DNA from 2 places in the Pseudoxanthomonas putridarboris genome. Region 2 is predicted to be linked to the other one. Evidence: predicted binding sites of a transcription regulator. Region 2 holds the regulator's gene; the other holds the start of a gene.

Region 1 (14,688 bases), on a different contig from region 2:
TGAAGATCACCGACACCGCCAACGCCAACCTGCTGGCGCCGGTGGATATCGAGTTCATCGACGCCAACCAGTACACCATCGACGGCAACGGGCCGTTCGCGTACACGCCGGGACAGACCATCGCCTACAACGGCTGGAGCCTGACGCTGGACGGCGCGCCCGCGGCCGGCGACACCTTCACCGTATCGCCCACCGGCGCCAATTCCAGCGACAACGGCAACGCCACGCTGCTGGCCAACCTGGACGACGCGCGCGTGCTCAACGGCGGCACGCTGACCCTCAACGGCGCGATCGGCGGACTGACCACGCAGGTCGGCTCGGCCGCGCGCCAGGCGGACTATTCCGCGCAGGCGCAGCAAGTCATCCACGACCAGGCGCAGGCCGCGCGCGATTCGATTTCCGGCGTCAACCTGGACGAGGAAGCCGCCGACCTGATGCGCCTGCAGCAGGCCTACCAGGCCGCCGCGCAGATCATCGCCGCCGCCGACACCCTGTTCCAGTCGCTGCTGGGAGCCACCCGCCGATGAACTACCGCATCTCCACCGGCATGATGTACCAGCAGTCGATCAGCACCATGCTGGCCAAGCAGGCCAAGCTGGCGCACACCCAGCAGCAGCTTTCCAGCGGACTGAAGCTGGTCACCGCGAAGGACGACCCGGTCGCGGCCGGCACCGCCGTGGGCCTGGACCGCGCACTGGCCGAACTGGAACGCTTCGCGATGAATGGCAATGCCGTGCAGAACCGGCTGGGGCTGCAGGAGAACGCGCTGACCCAGGTCGGCGACGCGATGGCGCGCATCCACGAGCTGACCATCCAGGCCAACAACGCCGCCTTGGGCGACGACAGCCGCCGCGCCATCAGCACCGAATTGAAAGCCATCTACGCCGGCCTGCTGGACCTGGCCAACAGCACCGACGGCGCCGGCCGCTATCTGTTCGGCGGCACTGCCGACGGCAGCGCGCCGTTCGCCATCGCCGGCGGCAACGTGATCTACAGCGGCGACCAGACCCAGCGGCAGGTGGAAGTGGCGCCGGACATGTTCGTGTCCGATACGCTGCCCGGCAGCGAAGTGTTCATCCGCCTGCGCACCGGCGACGGCCGCATCGACGGCAGCGCCGCCGCCGGCAACACCGGCACCGGCCTGCTGATGGATTTCAGCGTCACCGACACCGGCGCATGGACCGGCGGCACCTACCAGATCAGCTTCATCGGCGCCGACACCTACGAGGTGCGCGACGCCGGCAACGCGCTGATCGCCTCCGGCACCTACGCCAAGGGGGAAAGCATCGCCTTCGCCGGCGTGCAGGTGAAGCTCGACGGCCAGCCGGCCGCGGGCGACAGCTTCACGCTAGGCCCCGCCGGCACGCGCGACATCTTCGCCACCGTGCGCGGCCTGATCGACACGCTGGAAACCAACCCCACCACCGACGCCCAGCGCGCTGCCATGCAGAACGGCTTGCAGAGCGCGATGCGCGACATCGCCACCGCGCAGGGAAGCATGATCGACGCCCGCGCCAGCGGCGGCGCGCAGCTGTCCGCCATCGACGATGCCGCCGCCCTGCGCGAAGCCAACAGCGTCACCCTGAAGGGCACGCTGTCCACGCTGCGCGACCTGGACTGGGCCGAGGCGATCGGCCGCTACGAGATGGAGAACACCGCCCTGCAGGCCGCGCAGACCGTCTTCATGCAGATGCAGTCGCTATCGCTGTTCAAGCTGATGCGCTGAACCGCCGGGATGCCCTGAAAAAACGAGCTTCGATGCAGTCCTTGCACCCCCGCCGTCGGGCTCCCTCGCGGCGGGGATTTTTTTGCGCGTTGGCGCCGTGGGCTTCGATGGGAAGCCCGCGCATCCTGTGGGAGCGATGTGAGTCGCGACCGCACCGCGATAGCGCGTCTGTGTGCACTGTGACGAACTCGCCGCAGCGCGCCGGGATTGCAAACGATCGGCTTCACCTGTTTGGAGCGCGGTCGCGATGGGCCATGGCCCGCCGCGTGGCGGAGCGTTACGCCGCCTGCCCTTCCACCCGCTCCACCATCGTCTCGGCCATCTGGCGCCAGTTGGGCAACTGGTCCAGCACGCCCAGCGACTTGAGGTAGGCCTCGTCCACCGGTTCGTTGCTGGCCAGTGCGCCGGCCACGTGCACGGCGCCCGGCACCCAGAAGCTGCGCAGGCTGGAGCGCTGCGGCTGGCGATGGAACGCCACCGCTTCGACGATCGGCATCGGCAGGCCCCACAGGCCCAGCAGGTAGGCGCCCGCCTCGGTATGGCCGGGACGGTCGTCCTGCGCATCGTGGTTGGGCGGATCGCGCTCGTCGCGCACGCCGGGCAGCAGCAGGCCGATGTCGGCCAGCAATGCCGCGGTGGCGCCCAGCTCCGAGCTGGTGCGCGGCAGGATCTTCGCGGCCAGGCGCGAGGCCAGCAGCGCGCGTTGCTGCAGCGCGACCCGGTCGATGTTGGCGTTGGTCTTCATCGAGAACACTTCGCTGGCCAGTACCAGGTCGCGCAGCGTGCCCAGGCCCAGCCGCGTCACCGCCGCGCGCAGGTCGGTGATCGCGCGACCATTGGAGAAGTAGGCCGAGTTGCACAGTTGCAGGACCTTGGCGGCGATGGCCGGATCGCCGGCCACCAGCTTGGCGATGTCGCCGGCGGTGCCTTCGTCCTCTTCCAGCGCGCGGGTCAGCGCGAAGTACAGGTGCGGCGGCGACGGCAGGTGTTCGACGCGGCCGATGGCGCGGCGCAGGCGCGGGCTGTCCAGCAGGTCGCGCAGTTCTTCCAGGCTGTGGATGGCTTCCAGCACGGTTTCCGACGACAGCGGCAGCGGCAGGAAGCGGTGCGCCACGCCGATCAGCTTGATCGGGGCGGCCAGGCTTTCGCCATCGCCTTCCAGCAAGGCGATGCGGATGGTCTCCGGCCGCAGCGTGCGGATCTGCCCCAGCAGCGTGGCCGGCGGCAGGTCCGGCAGCGCCGGCCCGGTCATCACCACGTCCACCGGGCCGTTGGCGACGGCGAAGATGGCGGCGTTGCCATCGGCGACGACCTCCACGGTCCATTCATCGCCCATGTCGCCGATGTAGTCGGACAGGTCTTCCGGCAGGCAGGCGGTATCGCCAACGTACAGAATGCGCAAAGCACTTCCCCTTGGATCGTTCGTGCGGCCACGCGGACGCAAGCACACGGCGTCCGTACCCGATGAAATCTAGCAAGGTTGTCGGCCGTGCCCGGTGGTTCTTGAACATGGGCATGAAGGACTGAGCAACGCTTCACACTCTGCCCGGCGCGCTGTCGGTGGATCCCCGACAGCGCGTGCATGCCGCCGAACGGATTTGCGTGGGCCGGCGCCAACCCTTCCTATCGCATCGGCGACACGGCGCCTTCATCACCCGCCAGGTGCAGCAACAGGTGCGCCAGCGTCACCACGTCCTGGAAGTTGTGCGACAGCACGCGGCGCAACAGTGCCGCGTCGCCGCCGCGCAGGTAGTGCAGCCAGGCACCCGGCGCCTCGGAACCGGGCAGGTCGTCCTCGCGCACGATGCCCAGCGCGTTGCGCTCGATGGTCGCCAGGCGGCAGTTCTCCCACACGCCGCGATAGCGCCGGCGCGCCGGGAACAGCAGGTCCAGGTGCGGCAGTTCCGCCAGCGGGCTGGCCAGCCGCGCCAGCCGGTAGCGCGTGGCGAGCAGCGGCGCGTCGTAGCAGCGGCCGTTGTAGCTGACCAGCCGCGTGTCCGCGGAGAGCCAGCCGGCGAATTCGTGCAGCATCGCCGGCTCGGCCGACAGGTGGGTGATCGTCAGCTGCCGCACGCGCAGCCCGCCCGGCACGAAGTCCGATGCGCCGATCATGAAGGCGCGCGTGCCGGTGCCGCCGGACAGGCCGGTGGTCTCGGTGTCGAACAACAGCATTCCCTGCGTGGGCATCGGTTCGCTGCGGGCGAAGGCGCCATCCACCCGCAACGGCACGTCGTCGAAGGGCAGCCGCTGTTCCAGATAGAGCAGGCCGGGCGCGATCTCCTCGCCCGGCAGGGCCCGGTCCGGCGCACGCGCGCGGACCGGCGGGCGCGCCCGCTCGCGCAGGCCCAGCATGCGTCGCAGCGCCGGCAGCGGATCGTCGGCCTGCGTGGGGGCCGTGGGCGGGGCGGCAGGTGCCGGCGCGACGGCGCGCCCGGCGTCCTGCCGCCCCGCCTGCTCGCGCAGCCGTTGCAGTTTCTCGATGCTCAGGCTCATGCTGCATCCAGCAAGCGCAGTACCCGCGCCGCCAAGGCCCGCGGCGTGGTCCGGGCCTGCTCGTCCACGGCCAGCACCGGTCCCACGCAGGCCGGGCAGCCCGCGCGGCAGTCGCACGCGGCGACCAGTTGCACGGCGCGCCCTACCAGTTCCCGCTGGCGCCGCCACAGCGGTTCGCTCAGGCCGATGCCGCCCGGGTAGTTGTCGTACAGGTAGACGGTGGGAATGAAGCGATCGCCCGACAGCGGCGACAGTACCTGGCTCTCGCCGCCGCGCAGTTGTCCCCTGCCCTGCGTATCGGGCAGCGCGAACCAGGCACCGTCGCCATCGCCCACCGCCTTCTGCAGGTCGCGCCCCTCCGCCATCACCGCCACGGTGGCGGCGATGTGCAGCGCGTACGACGCGCCGAGGAAGCCATCCAGCGCTTCCTGCCGCGACTCGAAGGCCGATTCCAGCACCAGCGGCGGCAGTTGCCACCACACGCTGGTGGTGTGCATTTCCTGGTCCGGCAGGTTGACCGGGCCGTAGCCGATGTTCTCGTGCGTGTAGTAGCGGATCTTCTTGTAGCCGGCCACGCGCCGCACCACGTGCACCTCGCCGTGGTGGCAGGTGCCCTGCCCGGCGATGCCGCCGTCGAAGCGTTCCAGCACCTTCAGCTTGGTGTAGTCGATGGCGTCGGTGTAGTAGTCCACGTGGGTGCGGACGACGTAGGCCTTGCGGCCTTCCCAGTCCAGCCGCTCGACCTGGTACGGCGTGGACTGGATCATGTGGATGGCGCCTTCGTACAGCGTCAGCGGCGCGGCGCTGAAATCCACTTCGGCGATGATGGCCTGGCGGCCGTCGGTGCGGTCCACCACCACGAAGTTGCCGTCGGCCACCGAACGCAGGCCGACCGCGTTGGCCGGGTAGCTGTCGGCGATCCACTCGTAGCGGTCGCCTTCGCGGTGCACCACGCTGTCCTCGTCCAGCAGTTGCAGGAAAGGCGAAGGATCGATGGGGCCGAATCCTTCGCCGGTCAGGAACGGCAGCTCGAACGCCGCGCAGCGGATGTGGTCCAGCAGGATCATCGGCTGGTCCGGCGCGATGCGGGCGTGTTCCGGCGGGCTGTCGGCGAAGAACTCCGGGTGCCGCACCACGTACTGGTCCAGCGGCTGCGAACTGGCCACCAGGATGCCCAGCGACGCCTGCTGCCGGCGCCCCGCGCGGCCGAAGCGCTGCCAGGTGGCGGCGATGGAACCCGGATAGCCGTTCAGCACCACCGCGTCCAGGCTGCCGATGTCCACGCCCAGTTCCAGTGCCGACGTCGAGACGATCCCATCCACGCGGCCATCGCGCATCGCGCGCTCGGCCTCGCGGCGCTCGGTGGGCAGGTAGCCGCCGCGGTAGGCGCGGATGCGCGCCGGCTTGCGCGGATCGTGGTCGAACACGTCCTTGAGGTACTTGGTCAGCACTTCCACCATCGTCCGCGACTGCGCGAACACCAGCGTCTTCAGCCCGGCCTTGATCGCCAGCCGCGCGATCCGGTTGCTCTGCGAACGCGCGGAGGCGCGCAGGCCCAGGTCGGGGTTGACCACCGGCGGGTTCCACAGCAGCACGTGCTTGTCGCCGCTGGGCGCGCCGGACTCGGTGATGGCGTGAACCGGCAGCTCCAGCAGCGCCTCGGCATGCGCCTGCGGATTGCCGATGGTGGCCGAGCACAGGATGAACTGCGGGCTGGCGCCGTAGAACGCGCACACGCGCTTGAGCCGCCGCAGCACGTTGGCCACGTGGCTGCCGAACACGCCGCGGTAGGTGTGCACCTCGTCGATCACCACGTAGCGCAGGTTCTCGAAGAACTGCGCCCACTTGGTGTGGTGAGGCAGGATGGCCTGGTGCAGCATGTCCGGGTTGCTGACCACGATGTCGCCGTGCAGGCGGATCGCCTGGCGCGCGTCGCCCGGGGTGTCGCCGTCGAAGGTGAAGGCCTTCAGGCCCAGGTCGCCCGCCTTGCTCAGGTCCAGCAGTTCGGCCACCTGGTCCTGCGCCAGCGCCTTGGCCGGGAACAGGTACAGCGCCTTGCCCCGGCGCGACAACGCCGACGACGCCACGGGCATCGTGTAGCACAGCGATTTTCCCGAGGCGGTGGGCGTGACCACGGCCAGGTGATGCCCTTCCTGCGCGTGCCGCCACGCCTCGGCCTGGTGGGAGTACAGCCGGGCGATGCCGCGCGCCCGCAAGGCGCGCGCGAGCGGTTCCGGCAGGTCGGCGGGCAGTTCCGCGTAGCGTCCTTCGCGACCGGGGATGACGAAGCGCCCGGTGACGCGGTCGTGGTACTTGGCCGCCAGCCGTTCGGCCAAGGCGGTGCCATCGCCGGCGGTCGCCGGCAGCAGCACGGTCTCGGATTCGAGTTGTCTCAGCAAACCGGTCTGACCAGGCATCGGGGGCGCTCGCGAAGAAGTCGCGGCATCTGACCCGATCCGCGTCGCAGCCGGTGAGACGCGAGCAAGTCGCGGGCGGCGCGGCCTGCGAAAAACAGTCAGCGATGTGATCGCCATGCGCACAGATCGCTCACGACGGGGTAACGCTCCACGCGATAACACGGTAGTCCCCAGCATGAGATGCCTGCCATGGATCGCAGACGCTACCGCGAACACCTGGAAACACTGCAGCGGACGCGGCCGCATGCCCACGAATCTTCGCCGCGCGCGCAGGTCCCTGCCGCCGCCGCGGTCGACAGGCAGCACACGGACAGGTTCGCCGCTTTCAGCACCCACGACTACCTGCGGCGCATCCGCCTGCATCCGGAGATGAGCTGGGAAGACGCCTGCCATGCCTACGCACTGGCGGCGGCCACGCATCCGGACTACGGCGGGCAGCTCGACCTGGACGCGGAAGGCGAACTGGAGAACCAGTGGGAACTGCTGCGCGGCGACGCCGGGCCGGACTGGAGCATCGCACGCACGCTGCTGCGCGAAACCTGGCGCTGGCTGGACGGCAGCATCGGGCCCGCGGGCACCCTGCATTGACCGTGCCGCCTCGCATCACGGGGCACGAGCGATGACGCCGCCCTGGAGTGCAACGCGGCTGTCTTCCGGGAGTAAACCGCACTTCATGGTTTCCGCTCACCCTGCCAGGGTCCAAAGGCCGTGGAGCGAAAACGATGTTGCCCCTGCAGGAAACGCCCGCTTTCACACTCCCCGGCAGCGACCTACCCTGCGCCGCGATCGACATCCATGCCGAGCTGCGCTTCTGGGAAACCTGCCATACTCAGTGGCCCTTCCACCGATCGGGTACGCCTTTCCGGTACTACGTGCCCACGCTGAAGTTCGCCTACGACACCTACCTGATGGCGCACCGCGAGACGCTGGCCGACCTGATGCCCGCCCTTGCCGGCCGCTACGAACGCAGCCTGCCCCGCCGCGCGCGGTTGGAGTGGCCCATCGCGCAGGACGTCGTGATGCGGGTGTGGCGGCGCATGCGCGCGCCGCTGGGCAGCGACGCACCGCTGTCGGGACTTCCACGCGAGGCCATGGAAGAACGCGCGACCGTGGTGGCACTCACGAACCGTTTGTAGGCCGGGCGACGCACGCTGCACTCACGCCGTCGTCGCAAAGATGAACAGAAATCACCGCACGCGTTAATCAAGGGTTAAATACATCTTTATTTCACTTAATCCTCACTGCCTCGAACCAAGACTCATCCTTCGTCGTTCAACGCAACAGACAGGGATGACAACATGGCAAGCCAGCACCTACGCAACACCTTCGCCACCACTCAGATCGTGGACATCGATGCCGAGTTGGCCTACTGGAAGACGCGTTTGCACGAGACCACCTTCCAGGTGGTCGGCGCCACCGTCAACGACCTGGAAACCTGCCTCAAGGTGGGCTACGACGGCTACCTGCTGCACCACCGGCAAGCCTTCGACGAAGTGGCCCCGGCCCTGCGTGAGCGCCTGCGGCGCTACTGCCCGTCCACGCCGATCGGCTGGTACCGCGCACAGCCCATCATGCGCGCGGTATGGCAACGGCTGAAGCCGCAGGAAACCACGAACGCCTGACACCGGAGCGGGAGCGGAACACCGGACCGGCGACCGGATCGCCCGGTCAGGCCGGCCGGGCGGCCACCATCACGCGGTCGCGGCCGGCGTGCTTGGCGGCATAGAGCGCAAGGTCGGCCTGGCGCATCTGTTCGCGCAGCGTATCGCCCTTGCGGTGGTACGCGATGCCCGCGCAGACGGTGGCCTGCATGCCGTCATGGCCCTTGGCGAATTCGGCGCGCACGCGCTCCGCGAAAGCCGTCGCCGACGCGGCGCTTTCACCGGTCAACAGCACCGCGAATTCCTCGCCGCCGATGCGGGCGGAAATGCCGCCGTCGCCCGCGCGCGCCTTGATGATGGTGCCCAGGCGCTGCAGGACGGCGTCGCCGCCTTCATGGCCGTGCTCATCGTTGATGGCCTTGAAATGGTCGATGTCGAAGAACACCAGCGCCAGCGGAACCGCGTCCTGCAAGGCGCGGGCATGCGCGCGGCCGGCATGTTCGCTCCAACCCGTGCGGTTCAGCAGGCCGGTCAGTTCGTCGTTGTAGGCCTGCTGCATCAGGCGCCGGCGCATGCGCCAGGCCGACACCGCGAAGTCGGTGCGGTACCCGGCCAGGACGGCGCCGAAGCCGATCGTGGTCAGGGTATACAGCCAGTACAGCGCGTTGCCGGTGCCCGGCGCGCCGTGCACCACGATGCGGGCGTAGGCCATCGACACGATCAGGGTGCCCATGGCCAGCAACGATGCCGGGCGCACCATCAACGCCATCAGCGCCAGCGGCAGCAGCTGGAACAGCCCGGTGCGCAGCGCCAGCTGACCCGTGGCGCCCGGCAACGGCATGCTCATGAAGATCGCGATCAGCAGCGTGGCCAGCATGGTCAACAGCAGGCGGGGCCTCCAGTCCGGCAGGCGCATCACCGCCACCGCGCACCCGGCCACGCTCATCGCCGCCAGTTGCACGGCCCACCAGGGATAGCCGATCGACGGGGTGACGCCGGTCATCTCGAACAGCCCGGTCAACCCCAGCAGCACCGCCCCGCACAGCAGCACCCCGCTGACGATGGGACGGGTGGCCCGCAACTGCGCCTGCGCCAGGTCTTCCTTGTCGTCCGGGCTCAGGTCGCGGGTGGACTGGCGCGACAACAGGCGCAGCACGCCCTGCCCCAGGCGGGAGCGCGACGTGGTCGTGCGAAGCGTGAAGACGTATGCGCTCATGCGCGGTTTTCCGGGAACGATGACCCCCTTCAAGCAATTGTCGTGCCATTCGTCGGCACAATCGACGATCGTCACGGTTTTGACATACAGGCCAAGGCACGACGCCCGGGAAATCCGCTCCATCGCCGGAATGGCCCATCCCGGACCAGCGGCGCCAACTGACACGCCATGACGCTTTGCGGCGGATCGCGCGCGGCTTGGCAGGGCTTCAGCGGCCGAAGGCCGCCCGCATGCGCGCCTCGTTGGGACGTTCGATCACGCCTTTCTCGGTGACGATGGCATCGATCAGTTCCGCCGGCGTCACGTCGAACACCGGGTTCCAGGCCGGCACGCCCTCGGCGACCGTGCGCGTGCCGCCGATGCCGTACAGCTCGGCCGGGTCGCGTTCCTCGATGTGGATGGCATCGCCGCTGGGCGTGTCCATGTCCACCGTGGACGACGGCGCCACCACCATGAACCCCACGCCGTGGTGACGCGCGGCGATGGCCAGCTGGTAGGTGCCGATCTTGTTGGCGGTGTCGCCGTTGGCGCAGATGCGGTCCGCGCCCACCACCACCCACTGCACCGCACCGGTCTTCATCAGGTGCGAGGCCGCGGAGTCGGCGATCAGGGTGGCGGGAATGCCGTCCTGCAGCAGTTCCCAGGCGGTCAACCGCGCGCCCTGCTGCCACGGCCGCGTCTCGCCGGCGTACACGCGCTCGATGCGCCCCTGCGCCACGCCGGCGCGGATCACGCCCAGCGCGGTGCCGAAGCCGGCGGTGGCCAGCGAACCGGTATTGCAATGGGTCAGCACGCCGCTGCCGTTCGGGATCAGCGCCGCGCCCAGCGCGCCCATGTGGCGGTTGGCGGCCAGGTCCTCCTCGGTGATGGCCAGCGCTTCCAGTTCCAGCACGCCGCGCCAGTCGCCTCCGGCTGTCTTCAACGCCGCGCGCATGCGCGTCAGCGCCCACGCCAGGTTCACCGCGGTGGGACGCGCATCGTGCAGGCGCTGCATGGCGGGCTCGAGCTTCTCCAGCGCCTCGGCCGGCGTGGCGGCCAGCACCTCGCGCGAGGCCAGCACCACGCCCCAGGCCGCGGCGATGCCGATGGCCGGCGCACCGCGCACCACCAGCGCGTGGATGGCGTCGGCGACCTCGTCGCTGCTGGTGCAGGCCAGGTATTCGACCACGAACGGCAGCTTGCGCTGGTCCAGCAGCTCCAGCGCGGTGCCGGTCCAGCGGATCGGGCGGATGTGGTCGTAGCGGGCGTAGTCGATGGCGTCGTTCATGCCGCCATTGTACCGGCCCGCCCTTCCCGCCCCATGACGCCCGCCTACCAGCTGCGGAATTCGGCCCGGCAGCCGCGATCCACCCACACGCCGCCGCGATCCCGCCCCCAGGTACGGCCTTCGATGCACGGCGAGCTGGACAGTTGACGGACCAGTGCGATGCCACGGCGCGCATCGGCCCGGCAATGGCGGTTGCGGCCGTTGTCGGATTCGCAGCGGAAGGTCTGGCCGTAACCGCCGTCGTTCCAGCCGCCGCCCCCCCACTGCCCGCCGCGACCGGCGACCTCGAATTCCGCACGGCAGCCGCGGGATACCCAGATCGCGTCGCGCTGCCGCCCCCAGCTATGGCCTTCCGTGCAGCGCGCGCTGGACAACTGCCGCACCAGCCTCACTTCGCCGCGCGACGGCACCGCGCAGGTGCGCGTACGGCCGTTGTCGGATTCGCAGCGGATGCGCTGGCCGCCGATCGACCCGCCGCCACCGTACCCACTGCGGAACTCCGCGCGGCAGCCGTGGTTGACCCAGATGCCGCCGCGGTCGTATCCCCAGCTGCGGCCCTGCACGCAGCGGCTGCTGGACAGCTGCCGGGTCAATTGCACGCCACCGCGCGTATCGATGGCGCACTGGCGATAGCGGCCGTCCTTCGATTCGCAGCGCACCACGTCGCCGCCGTATCCGGCGTGCCCATATTGCGGTGCGGCCTGTGCGGACCGCATCCCCATGATGGCCAGAGCACCCAGCATCAGCGAGAAGACCATTTGGCGGCTCATCGCACGTTCCTCGGTTCGTTGCATTGACGACGAATCTACGTCGCCATCATGAACATGAACCCAAGAAACCGTTTGCAGGAATCGCAGCGCGCGAAAGCGTTTTGCCGGCTTTCAGGCTCGCGCGAAATCGAAGGCCAGCACGTCGGCGATCCGGTCCGTGCCGAGCATCGCCATCAACAGGCGATCGACCCCCAATGCCACGCCAGAGCAATCGGGGAAGCCGTGCGAAAGCGCGTCCAGCAGGGACTGGTCGATGGTCGGCGACGCCACCCCGCGGGAAGCGCGCACGGCCACGTCGCGCCGGAAGCGTTCGCCCTGTTCGCGGCCATCGGCGAGTTCATGGTAGCCATTGGCCAGCTCCAGCGGGCCAAGGTACAGCTCGAAACGCTCTGCGACCCGTACGCCATCGCGCTCCGCCAGCCGCGCCAGCGCGCATTGCGTGGCGGGGTAGTCGTGGACGGCCAGCAGCTGATCGCGCGGGAACGCAGGTTGCAGCCGGTGGGTCATCAGCAGGTCCAGCCAGTCGTCGCACGTCAGGCCTTCGCCGTCGATGGCGATGCCGGCCGCCGCCGCACGCAGTGCGTCGATGTCCGCGGTCATCGGGTCGATGCCCAGTCGCCGGATGTAGAGTTCGCGGAAGCTGATGCGCGATGCGGCGGCCGTGCGTCCCACCATCGCCAGCGCCGCCTGCACCAGCTCGATGGTTTCGTCGATCAACAGCGGCAGGTCCCACCCCACCCGGTACCACTCCAACATGGTGAACTCGGGGTTGTGGCGCCCTCCCGCCTCGCCGTCGCGGAACACCCGGCCCAGCTCGTAGCAGTCGCCCAATCCGGCCGCAAGCAACCGCTTGAGCGGAAACTCCGGCGAAGTCCGCAACCACCGCGTGCGCGGCGCGCCGTCGGTGCGGCCCGAGAATTCCAGCGAGAATGAGGCGATGTTCGGGTCGGTGTTGCCGGCCCGCGACAGGATGGGCGTTTCCACCTCCATCACGTTGCGCGCATGGAAGAATTCGCGCACCAGCCGGTTGACCCAGGCGCGCAGGCGGATGGCTTCGAACGAAGCGGAGGGCTGCCAGGTCATCGGCTGGCCCCCCTGTGGGAGCGACGTGAGTCGCGACGAGACTTTACCGGCCATGTTCTGTCGCGACTCACGTCGCTCCCACGGGAGACGGCAAGGCGGCTCATGGGTGCCGCGCCAGGAAATCCAGCAGCTGCGCCTCGTCCCATATCTCGATGCCCAGTTCCTGCGCCTTGGCCAGCTTGGAGCCGGCCGCCTCGCCCGCCACCACCAGATGCGTCTTCTTCGACACGCTGCCGGCCACCTTGGCACCCAGCGCTTCCAGTTTCGCGCCGGCTTCGTCGCGGCTCATCGACGCCAATCCGCCGGTCAGCACCACGGTCTTGCCATCGAGCGGGCCGGTGGCGACTTCTTCCAGCGGCGGTGCGCTTTCCAGGATGCGGGCGATGTATTTCTCGCCTTCGAGCAGCAGCCTGGGATGTCCCAGTTGTTCGAGCCATGCCTGCAATGCCGCAGCCGAGGCTTCGGGCAGGCCGGCGGCGATGAAGTGCTGCGGCTCGGCGTCGATGATCCGCTCGGCGGTCGGCAGCGCGGCGGTCAACGCTTGCGCGCGCAATGGCGTGATGGTCGGAATTTCCGCCTCCACCAACAATGCCGCCAGGTCCAGCTCCGGCCGCAGCTTCGCAGAAGGCGGGTGGATGTCGCGGATGCGCACCTTGCCCACGGTCAGCAGGTCGTCGATGGCCTGCTGGTTGCCCGGCTGCTCGAAGAAGTGGCCGAGCGAGCGCGCCACCTCGCCTCCGATGTCCGGCAACCGCTTGAACAGCGGCCACGGCAGGCGACGGATCAATTCCAGGTCGCCGAACCACTGCGCCAGCGCCTTGGCCGTACTCTCGCCCACGTGCTGGATGCCCAGCGCGAACAGCAGCCGTTCGAGCGTGGCGTCGCGGCTGTCGTCGATGGCCGCGATCAGGTTGTCCGCCCACTTGGTGGCGATCTTCTTCGGGTTCCATGCGAAATCGATCCGCTGGGCCAGCGCACGCGCGCGCCAGTCGTCGTCGGCACCGTCGAGCTTGAGGATGGCGTTCAGCACGTCCCCGCTGCCTTCCGGACGCAGGTGCGGCTTGACCGCGCCGGCCAGCGCCTCCGGCGATTCGGCGTCGAGCACCAGCTTGAGTTGCAGCAACTGATCGCGCCGCAACCGGTACAGGTCGGCCACGCCGCGCACGATGCCGGCATCGACCAGGGTCTCGACGTACTTGTCGCCCAGGCCCTCTATGTCCATCGCCCGGCGCGAGGCGAAATGACGGATGGTTTCCTTGCGCTGGGCCGGGCAGCTCAGTTCGCCCGAGCAGCGCCACACCGCTTCGTCTTCCTCGCGCACGATCTCGGAGCCGCATACGGGGCAGTTCGCCGGCATCCGCCACGGCACCGTGCCCTCGGGCCGACGCTCGGCGATCACGCCGACCACTTCCGGGATCACGTCGCCGGCACGGCGCACGATCACGCTGTCGCCCACGCGCACGTCCAGCCGTTCGATCTGGTCGGCGTTGTGCAGGGTGGCGTTGGTGACGACGACACCGGCCACGTGCACCGGCGTCAACCGCGCGACCGGGGTGGCCGCGCCGGTGCGGCCGATCTGGATCTCGATGGCCTCCACCGTGGTGGCCTGTTCCTGCGCTGGGAACTTGTGCGCGATGGCCCAGCGCGGCGCGCGCGAGACGAAGCCCATCTCGCGCTGCCCTTCGCCGTCGTCCAGCTTGTAGACCACGCCGTCGATGTCGAACGGCAGCGCGTCCCGGCGTTCGCCGATGCGGCGGTAGTAGTCCAGCAGGCCGTCGGCGCCCTCCACCACTTCGCTGAGGCTGCTGACCGGGAAGCCCCACGCGCGCAGCTGCGCCAGCGTGGCCGAATGCGAATCCGGCAGTTCGCCGCCCTCCACCAGCCCCGTGCCATAGGCGAAGAAGGCCAACGGGCGTTGCGCGGTGATGCGCGGGTCGAGCTGGCGCAGCGAACCGGCCGCGCCGTTGCGCGGGTTCGCCAGCACCTTGCCGCCGTGCAGGCGGGCGTGTTCGTTGTACTTCTCGAAATCCGCGCGCGGCATGTAGACCTCGCCACGGACTTCCAGTACGGCGGGGATTGGGGATTGGGGATTGGGGACTGGCAAAGGCGAAGGCG
Region 2 (14,688 bases):
GCGAACGCACAGAACTTCCCACCGAGAAACGGCTCCGCGATGCCCGCGAACAGGGCAACATCCCGCGTTCGCGCGAGCTGGCGACGGCGGCGGTGTTCGGCGCGGGCGTGCTGTCGATCATCGCCATGGCGCCGCTGCTGGGCCGCAATGCGCTGGGCTGGATGAAGGTCGCGCTGAGCCCCGAGCCGGGCCTGATGCGCCAGCCCGACCAGTTGTTCGGCCACGTCGGCCTGCTGCTGCTGAAGCTGCTGGCGGTCGTCTCGCCCATCGCCCTGGTCTGCGTGCTGGCCGGCATCGCCGGCCCGGCGCTGATGGGCGGCCTGCGCTTCTCGCAGAAATCGCTGATGCCCGACTTCAAGCGGCTCAGCCCGATGGCCGGCATCAAGCGGCTGTACGGCCCCGAAAGCGTCGCCGAACTGCTCAAGTCGCTGCTGCGCGTGGTGCTGGTCGGCGGCGCGGCGACGCTGTGCATCAGGCTGGGGCTCAACCCGCTGCGCGAGTTGATGACCATGCCGCTGGAGCAGGCGGTGCGCAGCGGGCTGGGCTTCACCAGCACCCTGCTGCTGGCCACCACCGGTGCGCTGATCCTGCTGGCCGCCATCGACGCGCCGTACCAGAAGTGGAACTGGAAGCGGAAGCTGAAGATGACCCGCCAGGAACTGCGCGAGGAGATGAAGGAAAGCGAGGGCCGGCCGGAGGTGAAGGGCCGCATCCGCCAGTTGCAGCACCAGTTGTCGCAGCGCCGGATGATGGAGGACGTGCCCACCGCCGACGTGATCGTGGTCAACCCGACCCACTACGCCGTCGCGCTGAAGTACGAGAGCGGCCAGATGGGCGCGCCCACGGTGGTCGCCAAGGGCGTGGACGAGATGGCCCAGCGCATCCGCGAAGTGGCCGACGCCCACCGCATCGCCATCGTCTCGGCGCCGCCTTTGGCACGCGCCTTGTATCGCGAAGGGCAGATTGGCCGGGAGATCCCCGTGAGACTGTACGCCGCCGTTGCCCAGATCCTGTCCTACGTGTACCAGTTGCGCGCCTGGCGCATCGGCCAGGCGGCGTTGCCGGACCTGCCGGCGGTGGACGTGGATGAGCACGGGGGCAAGGCATGAGCGCCCAGCCGACCACCACGGCCCGCCTGATGGACATGCTGAAGCACGGCCTGGGCGCGCCGCTGGTCGTGCTGGCGCTGCTGGCCATGGTCGTCGTGCCGCTGGCGCCGCCGGTGCTGGACGCGCTCTTCAGCTTCAACATCGCCATCTCGCTGGTGGTGCTGCTGGCCGTGGTCTACGTGAAGCGGCCGCTGGACTTCACCATCTTCCCCATCGTGCTGCTGATGACCACGATGCTGCGGCTGGCGCTGAACGTGGCGTCCACCCGCGTCATCCTGCTCAACGGCCAGGACGGCCACGAGGCCGCCGGCAAGGTCATCGCCGCGTTCGGCGAGTTCGTGGTGGGCGGCAACTACGCCGTCGGCATCGTGGTGTTCGCCATCCTGACCATCATCAACTTCGTGGTGATCACCAAGGGCGCCGGGCGCATCTCGGAAGTGTCGGCGCGCTTCATCCTGGACGCGATGCCCGGCAAGCAGATGGCCATCGACGCCGACCTCAACGCCGGCATCCTGTCCCGCGAGGAAGCCAAGGCCCGCCGCGAGGAAGTGCGCGAGGAAGCCGACTTCTACGGCGCGATGGACGGCGCCAACAAGTTCATCCGCGGCGACGCCATCGCCGGCATCCTGATCCTGTTCATCAACCTGGTCGGCGGCTTCGCCGTGGGCATGTTCCAGCACGGCATGCCGGCCGCCGATGCCGCCGCCACGTACACCCTGCTGTCGATCGGCGACGGCCTGGTCGCCCAGCTGCCGGCGCTGCTGGTCTCCTCGTCCGTGGCCATGCTGGTCACCCGCGCCTCGCGTTCGCAGGACATGGGCCAGGCGGTGATGGGCCAGGCCTTCGGCCAGCACCGCGCGCTGGCGGTGGCCGCCGGCGTGCTGGGCCTGGTCGGGCTGGTGCCCGGCATGCCCAACGTCGCCTTTTTGACGCTGGCCGCGGCGCTGGGCTACCTCGCCTGGAAAATGTGGAAGAAGACCCAGGCCGGGCCGGAAGCCACGAGCGACACGGCCGCCCTGCCCGCCCCCGGCACGCCCGACCGCAATGCCGAACTGACCTGGGACGAACTGCGCCCGGTGGACCCGCTGGGCCTGGAAGTGGGCTACCGGCTGATCCCGCTGGTGGACAAGAACCAGGGCGGCGAACTGATGTCGCGGATCAAGGCCGTGCGCCGCAAGCTGACCCAGGACCTGGGCTTCCTGATCCCGCCGGTGCACATCCGCGACAACCTGGAGCTGCCGTCCAACGGCTACCGCCTGCTGGTGCACGGCGTGCCGGTGGCCTCGGCCGAGATCCATCCCGACCGCGAACTGGCGCTGGACCCGGGCGGCGCGTTCGGCCCCATCGACGGCATCCCCGGCAAGGACCCGGCCTTCGGGCTGGACGCCGTGTGGATCCAGCCCCACCAGAAGGCCACCGCCGAATCGCTGGGCTACACCGTGGTCGATCCGGCCACCGTGGTCGCCACGCACCTGTCGCACCTGGTCCGCGAGCACGCGCCGGAACTGCTGGGCCACGAGGAGGTGCAGCAGCTGCTGGCCACGCTGGGACGCAGCGCGCCCAAGCTGGTCGAGGACCTGACGCCCAAGGCGCTGCCGCTGGCCACCGTGGTGCGCGTGCTGCAGAACCTGCTGATCGAGCGCGTGCCGATCCGCCAGTTGCGCCGCATCGTCGAGGCGCTGGTCGAATTCGCCCCGCAGAACACCGACCCGGCCGCGCTGACGGCGGCGGTGCGCACCTCGCTGGGCCGCTTCATCGTGCAGGAGATCTCCGGCATGGCGCCGGAGCTGCCCGTCTACACCTTGGCGCCGAATCTGGAACGCGTCTTGCAGGACAGCACGCAGGGAACCGGCGCGGCACTGGAACCGGGGCTGGCGGAACGCCTGCACCAGAGCCTGTCCGACGTGGTGACCAAGCAGGAAGCCCGCAGCGAGCCCGCGGTGGTGCTGGTACCGGGATCGGTCCGCGCCGCCCTCGCCCGCCTGGTCCGCCACAGCGTCCCCGCACTGTCGGTGCTGGCCTACAGCGAGGTGCCGGAGGACAAGCGGCTCAAGCTGGTGGGGACGATCAGTTGAGAGCCGGGATTCGGGATTCGAGATTGGGGATTCGCAAGAGCGGTTCCCTTCAAGCGGAGAGAGCAGGAATGAAATTGGCGACGACATCGAAAAGGCCTCGACGAATAGGACGTACCGCTTGCGCTGTTACCAATCCCCAATCCCGAATCACGAATCCCGGCCCTTCAAAATGAAAATCAAACGCTTCGTCGCCGCCGACATGCGCACCGCCTTCGCGATGGTCCGGCAGGAACACGGGCCGGATGCGGTCATCCTGTCCAACCGGGTGACCGAGGACGGCGTGGAAATCGTCGCCGCCAGCAACTACGACGAGGCGCTGGTGCAGCGCACGCTGGACGCCATGCGCCCCGCCGCGCCGGCGCCCGCGCTGCATCCGCTGCTGGACCCGTCGCCCGCCCAAGCGTCCCACAGGACGGCGGTGGATGGCACGCGCAGCACCGCCAGGAACGCCGCCGCGCCGTCGCCGGCCGAAGAGGCCGCCAGCTATTTCCTTTCGCGTCGCCAGGGCAATCCGCCGCAGGCCACGCAGGGCACGGACATCGCCCCGCCGGCGCAGGAACCGCCGCGCGCGCAGGAATCCGCGCCCACCGCGCGAATCCCCGCAAACCGCCCGGCCGCGCCGATGATCGAACCCCCGTCGTTCGCCGCCAAGCTGGCCGCATGCCTGCCGCCGCTGCCCGCCAACGAACCGGCCAACGAACCGGTCATCCAGGCGCCGGCCGCCATCAAGCGGGAAACGGTCGTCGAAGCCGCGCCGCGCGCGGACGCCGCGACCAGGCGCGACGCCAGCGACGCCCTCGATTTCGACGCCCTGCTGCCCGCCATCGCACCCCCGGTCGCGATCCCGGAGCCGGTCGACAACGTCGCCGCGCTGCATGCCCACCCGCCGGCGGCGCCGGTCGCCGGCCAGGTGCCCACGCCTTCCGCCGTCATCGTGCCGACCCTGACCGTGGTCGCCGACAACGCCAGCCAGGCGCGCGAGAGCGACGAGCAACTGGTGCAGATGCGCAGCGAGCTGGCCTCGATGCGCGAGATGATCGAACGCGAGATGCACCGCCTCACCGACGAACGCCTGCGCGGTTCGCCGGTGCGCATGCAGGCGATGGAACTGATGGAGGACTACGGCTTCGACGCCGGCATCACCCGCGACATCGCGTTGCAGATTCCCGCCGACACCGAAGCCCACCGCGGCCGCGGCCTGATGCTGGGCCTGCTGTCGAAGAAGCTGCCGGTCACCGACACCGATCCGCTGGAAACCGGCGGCGTGATCGCCCTGGTCGGCCCGACCGGCGCCGGCAAGACCACCACCATCGCCAAGCTGGCCGCCTGCTTCGCCGAGCGCCACAACGCCCGCGACGTGGCGCTGGTCACCACCGACACCGTGCGCGTCGGCGGCCGCGAACAACTCCATGGCTACGGCCGCCGGCTGGGCATCGCCGTGCACGAGGCCGACAGCGCCGAAAGCCTGGCGCAGGTGCTGCACCGCCTGCGCGACTACAAGCTGGTGCTGATCGACACCGCCGGCCTGGGCCAGCGCGACCGCAACCTGGTCGGCCAGCTCAACTGGCTGCGCGCGTCCGGACAGGTCAAGACCCTGCTGGTGCTGCCGGCCAACTCGCATTTCGGCGACCTGGACGAAGTGGTCCGCCGCTTCAGCAGCGTGCAACCGCAGGGCGTGGTGCTGACCAAGCTTGACGAGACCGGTCGCCTCGGCAGCGCGCTGTCGGTGGTCGTGGACCACCAGTTGCCGATGGCCTGGGTGACCGACGGCCAGCGCGTGCCGGACGACCTGCATCGCGCCAACAGCGCGCACCTCGTGCTGCGCCTGGACCAGTTGCGCCGCGAAGCCGATGAACCCTGCTCTCCCGAGGCCAGCCATGTCGCCTGATCACCTGCTGCAGACCAATCCGCGCAACACGCCACCGCTGCCGGGGGCCTTCCACCCGGTGCGCGTCATCGCCATCACCGGCGGCAAGGGCGGCGTGGGCAAGACCAACGTGTCGGTGAACCTCGCCGTCTCGCTGGCCGAACAGGGCAAGCGCACGCTGCTGATGGACGCCGACCTGGGCCTGGCCAACGTGGACGTGCTGCTGGGCCTGTCGCCCAAGTTCACCCTGGCCGACCTGGTGGCCGGCCGCTGCCAGCTGGATGACGTGCTGGTCGAAGGCCCCGAGGGCGTGCTGATCGTGCCGGCCTCGTCGGGTTTCCGGCACATGGCCGAACTCTCGCCGGCCGAGCACGTCGGCCTGGTCAACGTGTTCTCCGAACTGCAGCGCGCCCTGGACGTGATGGTGGTGGACACCGCCGCCGGCATCACCGACAGCGTGCTGACCTTCTGCCAGGCCGCGCAGGACACCGTGGTGGTGGTCTGCGACGAACCCGCCTCGATCACCGACGCCTACGCGCTGATCAAGGTGCTGGCGCGCGAACGCGGCCTGGACCGCGTGCACGTCATCGCCAACATGGTCCGCGACCCCAACGAGGGCCGCAAGCTGTACGAGAAGCTGGCGCGCGTGTGCGAGCGCTTCCTCGGCGACGTCGCCCTGCACTACCTGGGCGCGGTGCCGCAGGACGACTGGCTGCGCCGCGCCGTGCAGCGCCAGCAGGCCGTCGTGAAGGCCTACCCGGGCAGCCCGTCGGCGCGCGCCATCGCCGAGATCGCCCGCACGGCCGCCCGCTGGCAGCCGCCGGCCGGCGCGCGCGGCAACGTCGAGTTCTTCGTCGAACGCCTGATCTCGCCGCGCGGGGTGGCCGCATGAACACCGCCGCCGCCCAATACCGCGCCGTGCAACGCAGCACCGCCACCGACTTCGTCGCCCAGCATTCGGACCTGGTGCGCCGCATCGCCCACCACCTGGCGGCGCGCCTGCCGGCCAGCGTGGAGATCGACGACCTGATCCAGGCCGGCATGATCGGCCTGATCGAAGCCTCGCGCAGCTACGACGCCGAACAGGGCGCCTCGTTCGAGACTTACGCCTCCATCCGCATCCGCGGCTCGATGATCGACGAGATCCGCCGCGGCGACTGGGTGCCGCGCTCGGTCCACCGCCGCGCGCGCCAGGCCGCCGCCACCGTGCGCGAGATCGAACAGCGCACCGGCCGCGCCGCCATCGCCACCGAAGTGGCCGCCGCCATGGAGATGCCGCTGCCGGAATACCTGCGGCTGATGGAGGACGCCGCGCGCGGCCAGGTGCTGAGCCTGGAATCGCACATCGACGACCACGGCGAACCCAACACCTCGCGCACCGGCGGCCCATCGCCGCAGCAGAACCTGGAGCGCGGCGAGTTCCGCCAGCAACTGGTCAAGGCCATCGGTCAGTTGCCCGAGCGCGAGCAACTGGTGCTGTCCATGTACTACGAACAGGAACTGAACCTGAAGGAGATCGGCGCCGTGCTGGGCGTCAGCGAATCGCGCGTGTGCCAGATCCACGGCCAGGCCATGGTCCGCCTGCGCGGCCGCCTGCAGGTGTTCGAGAAAGCGGATGCGGGGCTGGAAGACGAGTGAGGGTGCCGGTCCCGTAGGAGCGCCCCATGGGCGCGATGCTCTTCGACCCGATCACGCAAGAGCATCGCGGGCATGGCCCGCTCCTACAGCCCAATCCGGCTCCGGCCCCTCCTGCCCCTAAACATTTCCTCCCGCCGGCCGATACCGCCACAAGACCCACCGTCCACGCCGCACCGGAGCACCCGTGACCGCCAACAAGAACATGCGCATCCTGATCGTGGACGACTTCTCCACCATGCGTCGCATCATCAAGAACCTGCTCAACGACCTGGGCTACACCAACACCGCCGAGGCCGAGGACGGCAACAGCGCGCTGACCGCGCTGGGCCAGGGCAGTTTCGACTTCGTGGTCACCGACTGGAACATGCCCGGCATGACCGGCATCGAACTGCTCAGGGCCATCCGCGCCGACGATCGCTACAAGACCCTGCCGGTGCTGATGGTGACCGCCGAGGCCAAGCGCGAGCAGATCATCGAAGCCGCGCAGGCCGGCGTGAACGGCTACATCATCAAGCCGTTCACCGCGCAGACGCTGGAAGAGAAGCTGGGCAAGATCTTCGAACGCCTGGGAGCGGCTGCCTGATGAACGCCGTCGCCGATGCCACCGGCGCGCGAGCCGCGCTGGTGGAAAGACTGCAGCACGCGCTCGACGCGCTGGAACAGGGCGACGAAGCCGGCTGGCGCCGCGAACTGGACGCCATCGCCGCCTGGCGCACTCAGCCGATGATGCAGGGCCTGGGCCGGCTGGCCCGCGAACTGGCGCAGACGCTGGGCGAACTGCCGCCCACCGACGCCGGCGAGCTGGACGACGCCTGCGCGCGCCTGGACCACGTCGTCGCGATGACCGAACAGGCCAGCCACACCACGCTGGACCTGGCCGAGCAGTGCCGCGGCTACGCCAACGAACTCAAGCACACCGCCCTGTTGCCCGAACAGGCCGTGCTGGTCGACCGGATCGGCAAGGGCCTGTCGGACATGGCGCTGGCGCAGAGCTACCAGGACCTCACCGGCCAGATCATCCGCCGCGTCGCCGGCATCGTGCGCCGCGTGCACGAAGGCTTCGGCGCGCTGGGACTGCCGCCGGAACAGAAAAAGACTTCAGAACTCGCCGGCCCGGCCGTTGCCGGTCTTGACCGCAATGCGTTCTCGCAGGACGACGCCGACGACCTGCTCTCCGGGCTGGGCCTGTAAAGGCCGGGATTCGGGATTGGGGAGTCGGGATTCGCAACACGCCCGTTGCTCCCGCTTCATCGAGTCGCCGGCTCACGCACCTTGCTTCCAACGAATCCCCAATCACGAATCCCGAATCCCCGCGCCCATCCATGTCCGCCGTCACCCCCGAAATCGCAGCCGACTTCCTGATCGAAGCCCAGGAAATCCTCGATCGCCTGGGCGAGCAGTTGGTCGCGCTGGAACAGGACCCGGCCGACGGCGCGCAGTTGAACGCGGTGTTCCGCGGCTTCCACACGCTCAAGGGCGGCGCCGGCTTCCTCGGCATCCAGGCCATGGTCAACCTGTGCCATGCCGCCGAGGAGGCCCTGGGCATGGTGCGCGCCGGCCAGGCCACGCTGGAACCGCACCACTTCGACGCCGCGCAGCAGTCGCTGGACTACCTGCAGCAGCAACTCGACGCCGTGGGCGCGGGCGAGGAACCGCCGCACGCGCCGGCCACGCTGATCGAACAGTTCGACATGCACGTCGTCGCCGCGCCCGCGAAAGCCTCCGCGCCCGCCGCCGCATCGTCCGCCGGCGGCGACCTGATCAGCGACGACGAATTCGAGGCCTTGCTGGACCAGTTGCACGGCGGCGCCCCGCCGACGGCGAAAGCGCCATCATCCGGCAACGACCTGATCAGCGAGGACGAATTCGAATCCCTGCTGGACCAGTTGCATGGTGGCGCGCCTCCAGGCGCCAAACCGGCGAGCCCGGCGCCCGCCGTCGCGGCACCGCCCGTGCCCGCGCCGCCGAAGCCCGCGCCCGCGGCCAAGCCCGCCGCCAAGCCAGCCAGCGAAGCCGAGCAGACCATCCGCGTGGACACCAAGCGGCTGGACGCCATCGTCAACCTGGTCGGCGAACTGGTGCTGTCGCGCAATCGCCTGAAGACGCTGCGCGCGCGCATCCGCGACGAGGAACTGGATCGCGCCGTCAGCAGCCTGGACATCGCCACCGCCCGCCTCCAGAGCGCGGTGATGCGCACGCGCATGCAGCCGGTGGGCAAGGTGTTCTCGCGCTTTCCCAAGGTCGCCCGCGACGTGGCGCGCACGCTGCAGAAGGAAGTCGACCTGGAACTGGTCGGCGCCGACACCGAGCTGGACCGCAACCTGGTGGAAGCGCTGGCCGACCCGCTGGTGCACCTGGTGCGCAACGCCATCGACCACGGCGTCGAACTGCCCGACCTGCGCGAAGCCTGCGGCAAGCCGCGCCAGGGGCGCGTGCGCCTGTCAGCGCAGCAGGAAGGCGATTTCGTCACCATCGAGATCCGCGACGACGGCGCCGGCATCGACCCCGAACGCCTGCGCGCGAAGGCGCTGGAAAAGGGCCTGATCGATCCCGAGGCCGCCGCGCGCCTGTCGCACGACGAATGCCTGCAGCTGATCTTCCTGCCCGGCTTCTCCACCAAGGCCGAGGTCACCGACATTTCCGGCCGCGGCGTCGGCATGGACGTGGTGCAGTCGCGCATCCGCGAGCTGAGCGGGCAGATCACCATCCATTCCGACGTCGGCCGCGGCAGTCGCTTCATCATCCGCGTGCCGTTGACGCTGGCCATCCTGCCGACCCTGCTGGTGCAGGCCGGCGAGCCGGTCTACGCGCTGCCGCTGGCGCGCGTGCTGGAAGTGCTGCACGCGCCGGCCACCAGCCTGCGCTGGTTCGACGGCCAGGCCGTGCTGGACCGGCAGTCGCACACCCTGCCGCTGGTGGACCTGCGCCAGTGGCTGGACGTGGAACCGATGGTCGCGCCGCTGCTCACCGTCGTGGTGCTGCAGATGGGCGAACAGCGCTTCGGCCTGGTCGTGGACCAGGTGCGCGGCCGCGAGGAAGTCGTCATCAAGCCGCTGCCGCGCGCCGTGCGCGGCCTGCGCGGCTATGCCGGCGCCACCCTGATCGGCGACGGCCGCATGGCCCTGATCCTGGACGTGGACGGCCTGCGCGCGACGGCGTGACTGCTTCCTTGTAGGAGCGCCCTCGGGCGTGATGCTCTTGTCTTCGATGATGGAAAGGCATCGCGCCCATGGGGCGCTCCTACGGGCACGTCATGTGGTTACGGTGCGATGACGCCGTGACCCACGTCGCGACTCACGTCGCTCCTACAGTGCATCCACCTCAAGTCCCACCCCTTCGGGCCGATAGATCAGCACATGGACATCTTCAGCCTCATCGGACTCATCCTGGCGCTGGTCGCCCTGGTGGGCGGCAGCATCCTCAAGGGCGCGGGCCTGTCGTCGCTGTGGTCGTCGGCCGCGTTCGTGATCGTCATCCTGGGCACCATCGCGGCGATCCTGGTGCATACCCCGCCGTCGGTGTTCAAGCGCGCGCTGTCGATCTCGCGCTGGGTGATCCGTCCGCCCGGCAAGAACGGCGACGAGCTGGTCGGCCAGATCGTCGAGTGGAGCAACATCGCGCGCAAGCAGGGCCTGCTGGGGCTGGAACCGCTGGTCAACGAACAGGACGACCCGTTCCTCAGGAAGGGCCTGCAGATGCTGGTGGACGGCGTGGAGCCGGAATCCATCCGCCACATGATGGAAATCGACCTCAACGGCCAGGAACACCAGGACATGGCCGCCGCCAGGGTATTCGAGGCGATGGGCGTGTACGCGCCCACGCTGGGCATCATCGGCGCCGTGTTCGGCCTGATCGCGGTGATGAAGAACCTGGCCGACCCCAGCAAGCTGGGCCACGGCATCGCCGCCGCGTTCACCGCCACCATCTACGGCATCGCCTCGGCCAACCTGTTCTTCCTGCCCATCGCCGCCAAGCTCAAGAGCGTGATCGGCGGCCGCAGCCGCGAGCAGGAAATGATCATCGAGGGCCTGATCGCGATCGCGCAGGGCGAGAATCCGCGCAACATCGAGGCCAAGCTGGCCGGCTTCCTGCACTGACCCGGCGGAGCGACGGCGATGGCGCGCAGGCGAAACGACGAGCACATCAATCACGAGGCCTGGGCGATCCCCTACGCCGACCTGATGACGCTGCTGCTGGCCTTCTTCGTGGTGATGTACGCCATCTCCACCATCAACGAGGGCAAGTACCGGGTGATGGCCGATGCGCTCACGGCCGCCTTCGGCGGCGCGCCGCGCACGATCAACCCGGTGCAGGTGGGCAACCACCAGTTGCAGGGCGCCGATTTCGACCGCCCCTCGCCGATCAAGTCCGGCGCCAAGCGGGGCCCGTCCGCGCCCTCGCCGGCTCCCAACGTCACCCTGCTGGCCGCGATGGCCTCGCAGATGAACGTGCCGGTCACCGCCAAGGGCCTGCAGAACGCGCAGGCCGAGCTGCAGCGCATCGCCCAGGACCTGGAGAAAGCGCTGGCGCCGCTGATCGACGAGAAACTGGTCGTGATCAAGCGCGCCGAGCTGTGGATCGAGGTGCAGATCAACAGCGACATCCTGTTCCCGACCGGTTCGGCCGCGCTGGACCCGAAGGCGCAGGACACCGTGTCCCGGCTGGCCGGCGTGCTCGCCGACGTGCCCAACTCGGTGCGCGTGGAGGGCTATACCGACGATCGTCCCATCAATACCTGGCAGTTCCCGTCCAACTGGGAACTGTCCTCGGCCCGCGCCGCCAGCGTGGTGCACCTGTTCGTGCGCGACGGGATCCCGCCGGAGCGGCTGGCGATGATCGGCTACGGCGAGTTCCGACCGATCGGCGACAACGCCACCGTGGAGGGCCGCAACGCCAACCGCCGCGTGCTGCTGGTGATCCTGGCCAGCCAGGCCGGGCCGGCACCGGAATTGCATGCGCAGGACACGGCCGACGTTCCGCCGCCGTCGGTGATCTCGCTGCCGCCGCTGCCGCAGACCGCCGCGTCGTCCGTGCCGGGGGGCGCCAACGGTGTCCCGGGTCCATGAAGGAGTGAACTGATGCGTGTGTGGGCAATCGCCAACCAGAAGGGCGGCGTCGGCAAGACGACCACCACCCTCGCCCTGGGGCGCGGGCTGGCGATGCGCGGATCGCGCGTGCTGCTGGTGGACCTGGACCCGCACGCCTCGCTGACGCGTGCCTTCGGCGTGGCCGCCGAACCGCCGCCGGCCGGCGTGCTGGACCTGTTCGACGAACATCCGCCGGAACTGGCGCGCGTCGTGCGCGCGACCGAGATAGAGAACCTGGGCTTCATCGCCGCCCAGACCGCACTGGCCACGCTGGAACGCCGCAGCGCCACCCAGCCGGGCCTGGGCCTGGCCCTGTCGAACGCATTGGCGCGTGGCGGCGGCGCCTACGACTACGTGCTGTTCGACTGCGCGCCCACGCTGGGCCTGCTGATGGTCAACGCGCTGGCCGCGGCCGACCACGTCATCATCCCCACCCAGACCGAACCGCTGGCGCTGCACGGCCTGAAGGGCATGTGCCGCACCGCCGACATGATCGAGCGCTCGCGCCGCCGTCCGCTGCCGGTGTCCGTGCTGCCCACGCTGCACGATCGCCGCACCCGCACCGGCGCCGACACGCTGAAGGCGATGCAGGACGAATACGGCGAATGCGTCTGGAACGACGCCATTCCCAACGACACCCGCATCTGCAGCGTCGAAGTGCTGACGCGCTCCACGCCGGCCGCGCAGTATCCGGGGCGCGGCCTGTCCGCCTACCGGCGCGCGCTGGACTGGCTGCTGCTGACCGAAGCCCGCTTCACGGAGCAGGCGGCATGACCACGCCCGCCGTGCTGGACGACTACCTGCTGGACCTGTTGGGCGACCTGGGCGCCACACCCGCGCGGCCGGCCGCCGGCGAGGCGGCTCCCGACGGTTCGCCGGCGACGGCCGACGTCGCGCCCCTGGCGGCCGAGGCCGTCGTTGCTTCCGGAACCTCCACGGCCGATCCCGACGATGCGGCCACGAAGGAAGCCTCTCCGGAACCCGCGCCTGTTCCGCCCGCCCCCGCCCCCGCCCCCGCCCCCGCCCCCGCGCCCGCGCCCGTCCTGGCCGTCGCACCGGTGCGGCCCGGCAGCGAAAGCGAGCTGATCACCGACGACGAATTCGAAGCGCTGCTGGACCAGTTGCATGGCGGCGGCGCGCCGACCGACCGCACCGCGACCGCGACGGCCAGCGAAGCGGCGACCATGCCCCCGGCCGCCCCGCCCTTGCCGGTGCCGCCCGCGGCCATCGCGGCGGCCGCGCCGACGCCGAAACCCACGCCCGCGACGGCACTGCCGCCGTTGCCCAGCAAGCCCTACCTGCAAGCGCCCATCGACACCGGCCAGCGCCGCCGCGCCACCGAGCGCAAGACCCGCTGGCTGCGCCTGCGCTGCGACCAGCAGCACTACGCACTGGAACTGCTGAAGGTGCAGGAAGTCGTCCTGCCGGCCACCCTGCTGCCGCTGCGCGGCGCCGCCCACCACATGCTGGGCGTGATGAACCTGCGCGGCCAGGTGGTGCCGGTCATCGACCTGGGCCTGTACCTGGGCCGCCGCCAGGTGGAAACCGACGCCACCACGCGCGTGGTGGTGCTGGAGGAAAACGGCGAAACCCTCGGCCTGCGCGTCACCGCGGTGGAGGACGTGGCCAACCTGACCGACCAGCAGATCGAGCCGCCCGACAACGCCCGCGTCGGCCGCATCACCCATCCGCTGTTCCGCGGCGTGGCGCGGCTGCACGAGCGCGCGGTGATCCTGCTGGATGCCTCGCAGTTGTTGAAGTGAGGTTGTTGGTTGTTGGTTGTTGGTTGTTGGTTGTTGGTTGTTGGTTGCGGGTTCCAGGAACCAGGAACCGACAACCAGCATCCAGCCCGATTCCCCAACCCCGTCACACATTCACGCGCCACCCTCAAGACCGCGCCGACCCCGCCGATACCCCATCAGAGCCGCCCTTCCGGAGACAAGATGAGCGCAGTGCCATTGGGTGACGACCTCGGTATCGAGGCCGCCACCGACCTCAAACAGCATCTCGCGCCGCACCTGGCGCAGCCGCACACGCTGGTGCTGGATGCGGGCGCCGTGCAGCGCATCCACACCGCCAGCCTGCAAGTGCTGTGCAGCTTCGTCAGGCAGCGGCGGCAGGCGGGGCTGGCCACCGATTTCGGCGCCGCCAGCCAGAGTTTCCGCGACGCCGCGCGCCTGCTGGGCGTGGGACCGCAACTGGGCCTCGCCGCCTCCGACAACGACAAAGACAATTCGCAACAAGTGGAGAACGCTGCATGAGCGCACGTATTCTGGTAGTGGACGATTCGGCCTCGATGCGACAGATGGTCGCTTTCGCCCTTACCTCGGCCGGTTACGCCGTGGACGAAGCCGAAGACGGCCAGGTCGCGCTGGGACGTGCGCAGGGACAGAAGTTCAACGCCGTGGTCACCGACGTCAACATGCCCAACATGGACGGCATCTCGCTGATCCGCGCGCTGCGCGGCCTGCCGGACTACAAGTTCACGCCCATGCTGATGCTGACCACCGAGTCCGCGGCCGACAAGAAGGCCGAGGGCAGGGCCGCCGGCGCCACCGGCTGGCTGGTCAAGCCGTTCAACCCGGAACAACTGGTCGCCACCGTCCAGAAGGTCCTGGGCTGATCCCTGCCCCACCGTCCTCCACACCGCACACCGCCACAGGTCTCCACCGCAATGAACATGGACATGCAGCGTTTCCACGCCACGTTCTTCGAGGAAAGCCGTGAAGGGCTGGAAGCGATGGAGGCCGGCCTGCTGTCGCTGGAACAGGGCAGCCGCGACGGCGACCTGATCAATTCGATCTTCCGCGCCGCGCATTCGATCAAGGGCGGCTCGGCGACGTTCGGCTTCGACGCCATCGCCGGCCTGACCCATGTGCTGGAAACCCTGCTGGACGAACTGCGCGCCGGCC

What was found. The regulator FliA, encoded in region 2, starts transcription of late flagellar genes. The targets are predictions, from matches to a motif close to TAAAGTTTNNCNNNCNNNGGCCGATAA.
Region 1: AAD027_RS18010 (HDOD domain-containing protein) is a predicted target of FliA. The motif match lies at 3,207-3,233, and genes of this name have one in related genera.

The regions. Positions count from the first base shown of each region.
Region 1 is NZ_JBBWWT010000013.1:70,166-84,853, reverse strand. Features, by position in the region: gene flgK (flagellar hook-associated protein FlgK) at 1-527, shown strand, start outside; gene flgL (flagellar hook-associated protein FlgL) at 524-1,726, shown strand; gene AAD027_RS18010 (HDOD domain-containing protein) at 2,004-3,128, opposite strand; gene AAD027_RS18005 (ribonuclease H-like domain-containing protein) at 3,350-4,219, opposite strand; gene AAD027_RS18000 (DEAD/DEAH box helicase) at 4,216-6,636, opposite strand; gene AAD027_RS17995 (hypothetical protein) at 6,826-7,224, shown strand; gene AAD027_RS17990 (hypothetical protein) at 7,359-7,772, shown strand; gene AAD027_RS17985 (hypothetical protein) at 7,935-8,258, shown strand; gene AAD027_RS17980 (GGDEF domain-containing protein) at 8,305-9,453, opposite strand; gene mtnA (S-methyl-5-thioribose-1-phosphate isomerase) at 9,662-10,720, opposite strand; gene AAD027_RS17970 (DUF3011 domain-containing protein) at 10,765-11,490, opposite strand; gene epmA (EF-P lysine aminoacylase EpmA) at 11,602-12,573, opposite strand; gene ligA (NAD-dependent DNA ligase LigA) at 12,674-14,688, opposite strand, start outside.
Region 2 is NZ_JBBWWT010000003.1:29,982-44,669, reverse strand. Features, by position in the region: gene flhB (flagellar biosynthesis protein FlhB) at 1-1,109, shown strand, start outside; gene flhA (flagellar biosynthesis protein FlhA) at 1,139-3,184, shown strand; gene flhF (flagellar biosynthesis GTPase FlhF) at 3,354-5,072, shown strand; gene AAD027_RS07660 (MinD/ParA family protein) at 5,062-5,943, shown strand; gene AAD027_RS07655 (RNA polymerase sigma factor FliA) at 5,940-6,689, shown strand; gene cheY (chemotaxis response regulator CheY) at 6,892-7,272, shown strand; gene AAD027_RS07645 (protein phosphatase CheZ) at 7,272-7,880, shown strand; gene AAD027_RS07640 (chemotaxis protein CheA) at 8,012-9,850, shown strand; gene AAD027_RS07635 (flagellar motor protein) at 10,046-10,786, shown strand; gene motD (flagellar motor protein MotD) at 10,805-11,755, shown strand; gene AAD027_RS07625 (ParA family protein) at 11,768-12,550, shown strand; gene AAD027_RS07620 (chemotaxis protein CheW) at 12,547-13,539, shown strand; gene AAD027_RS07615 (STAS domain-containing protein) at 13,720-14,037, shown strand; gene AAD027_RS07610 (response regulator) at 14,034-14,399, shown strand; gene AAD027_RS07605 (chemotaxis protein CheA) at 14,451-14,688, shown strand, end outside.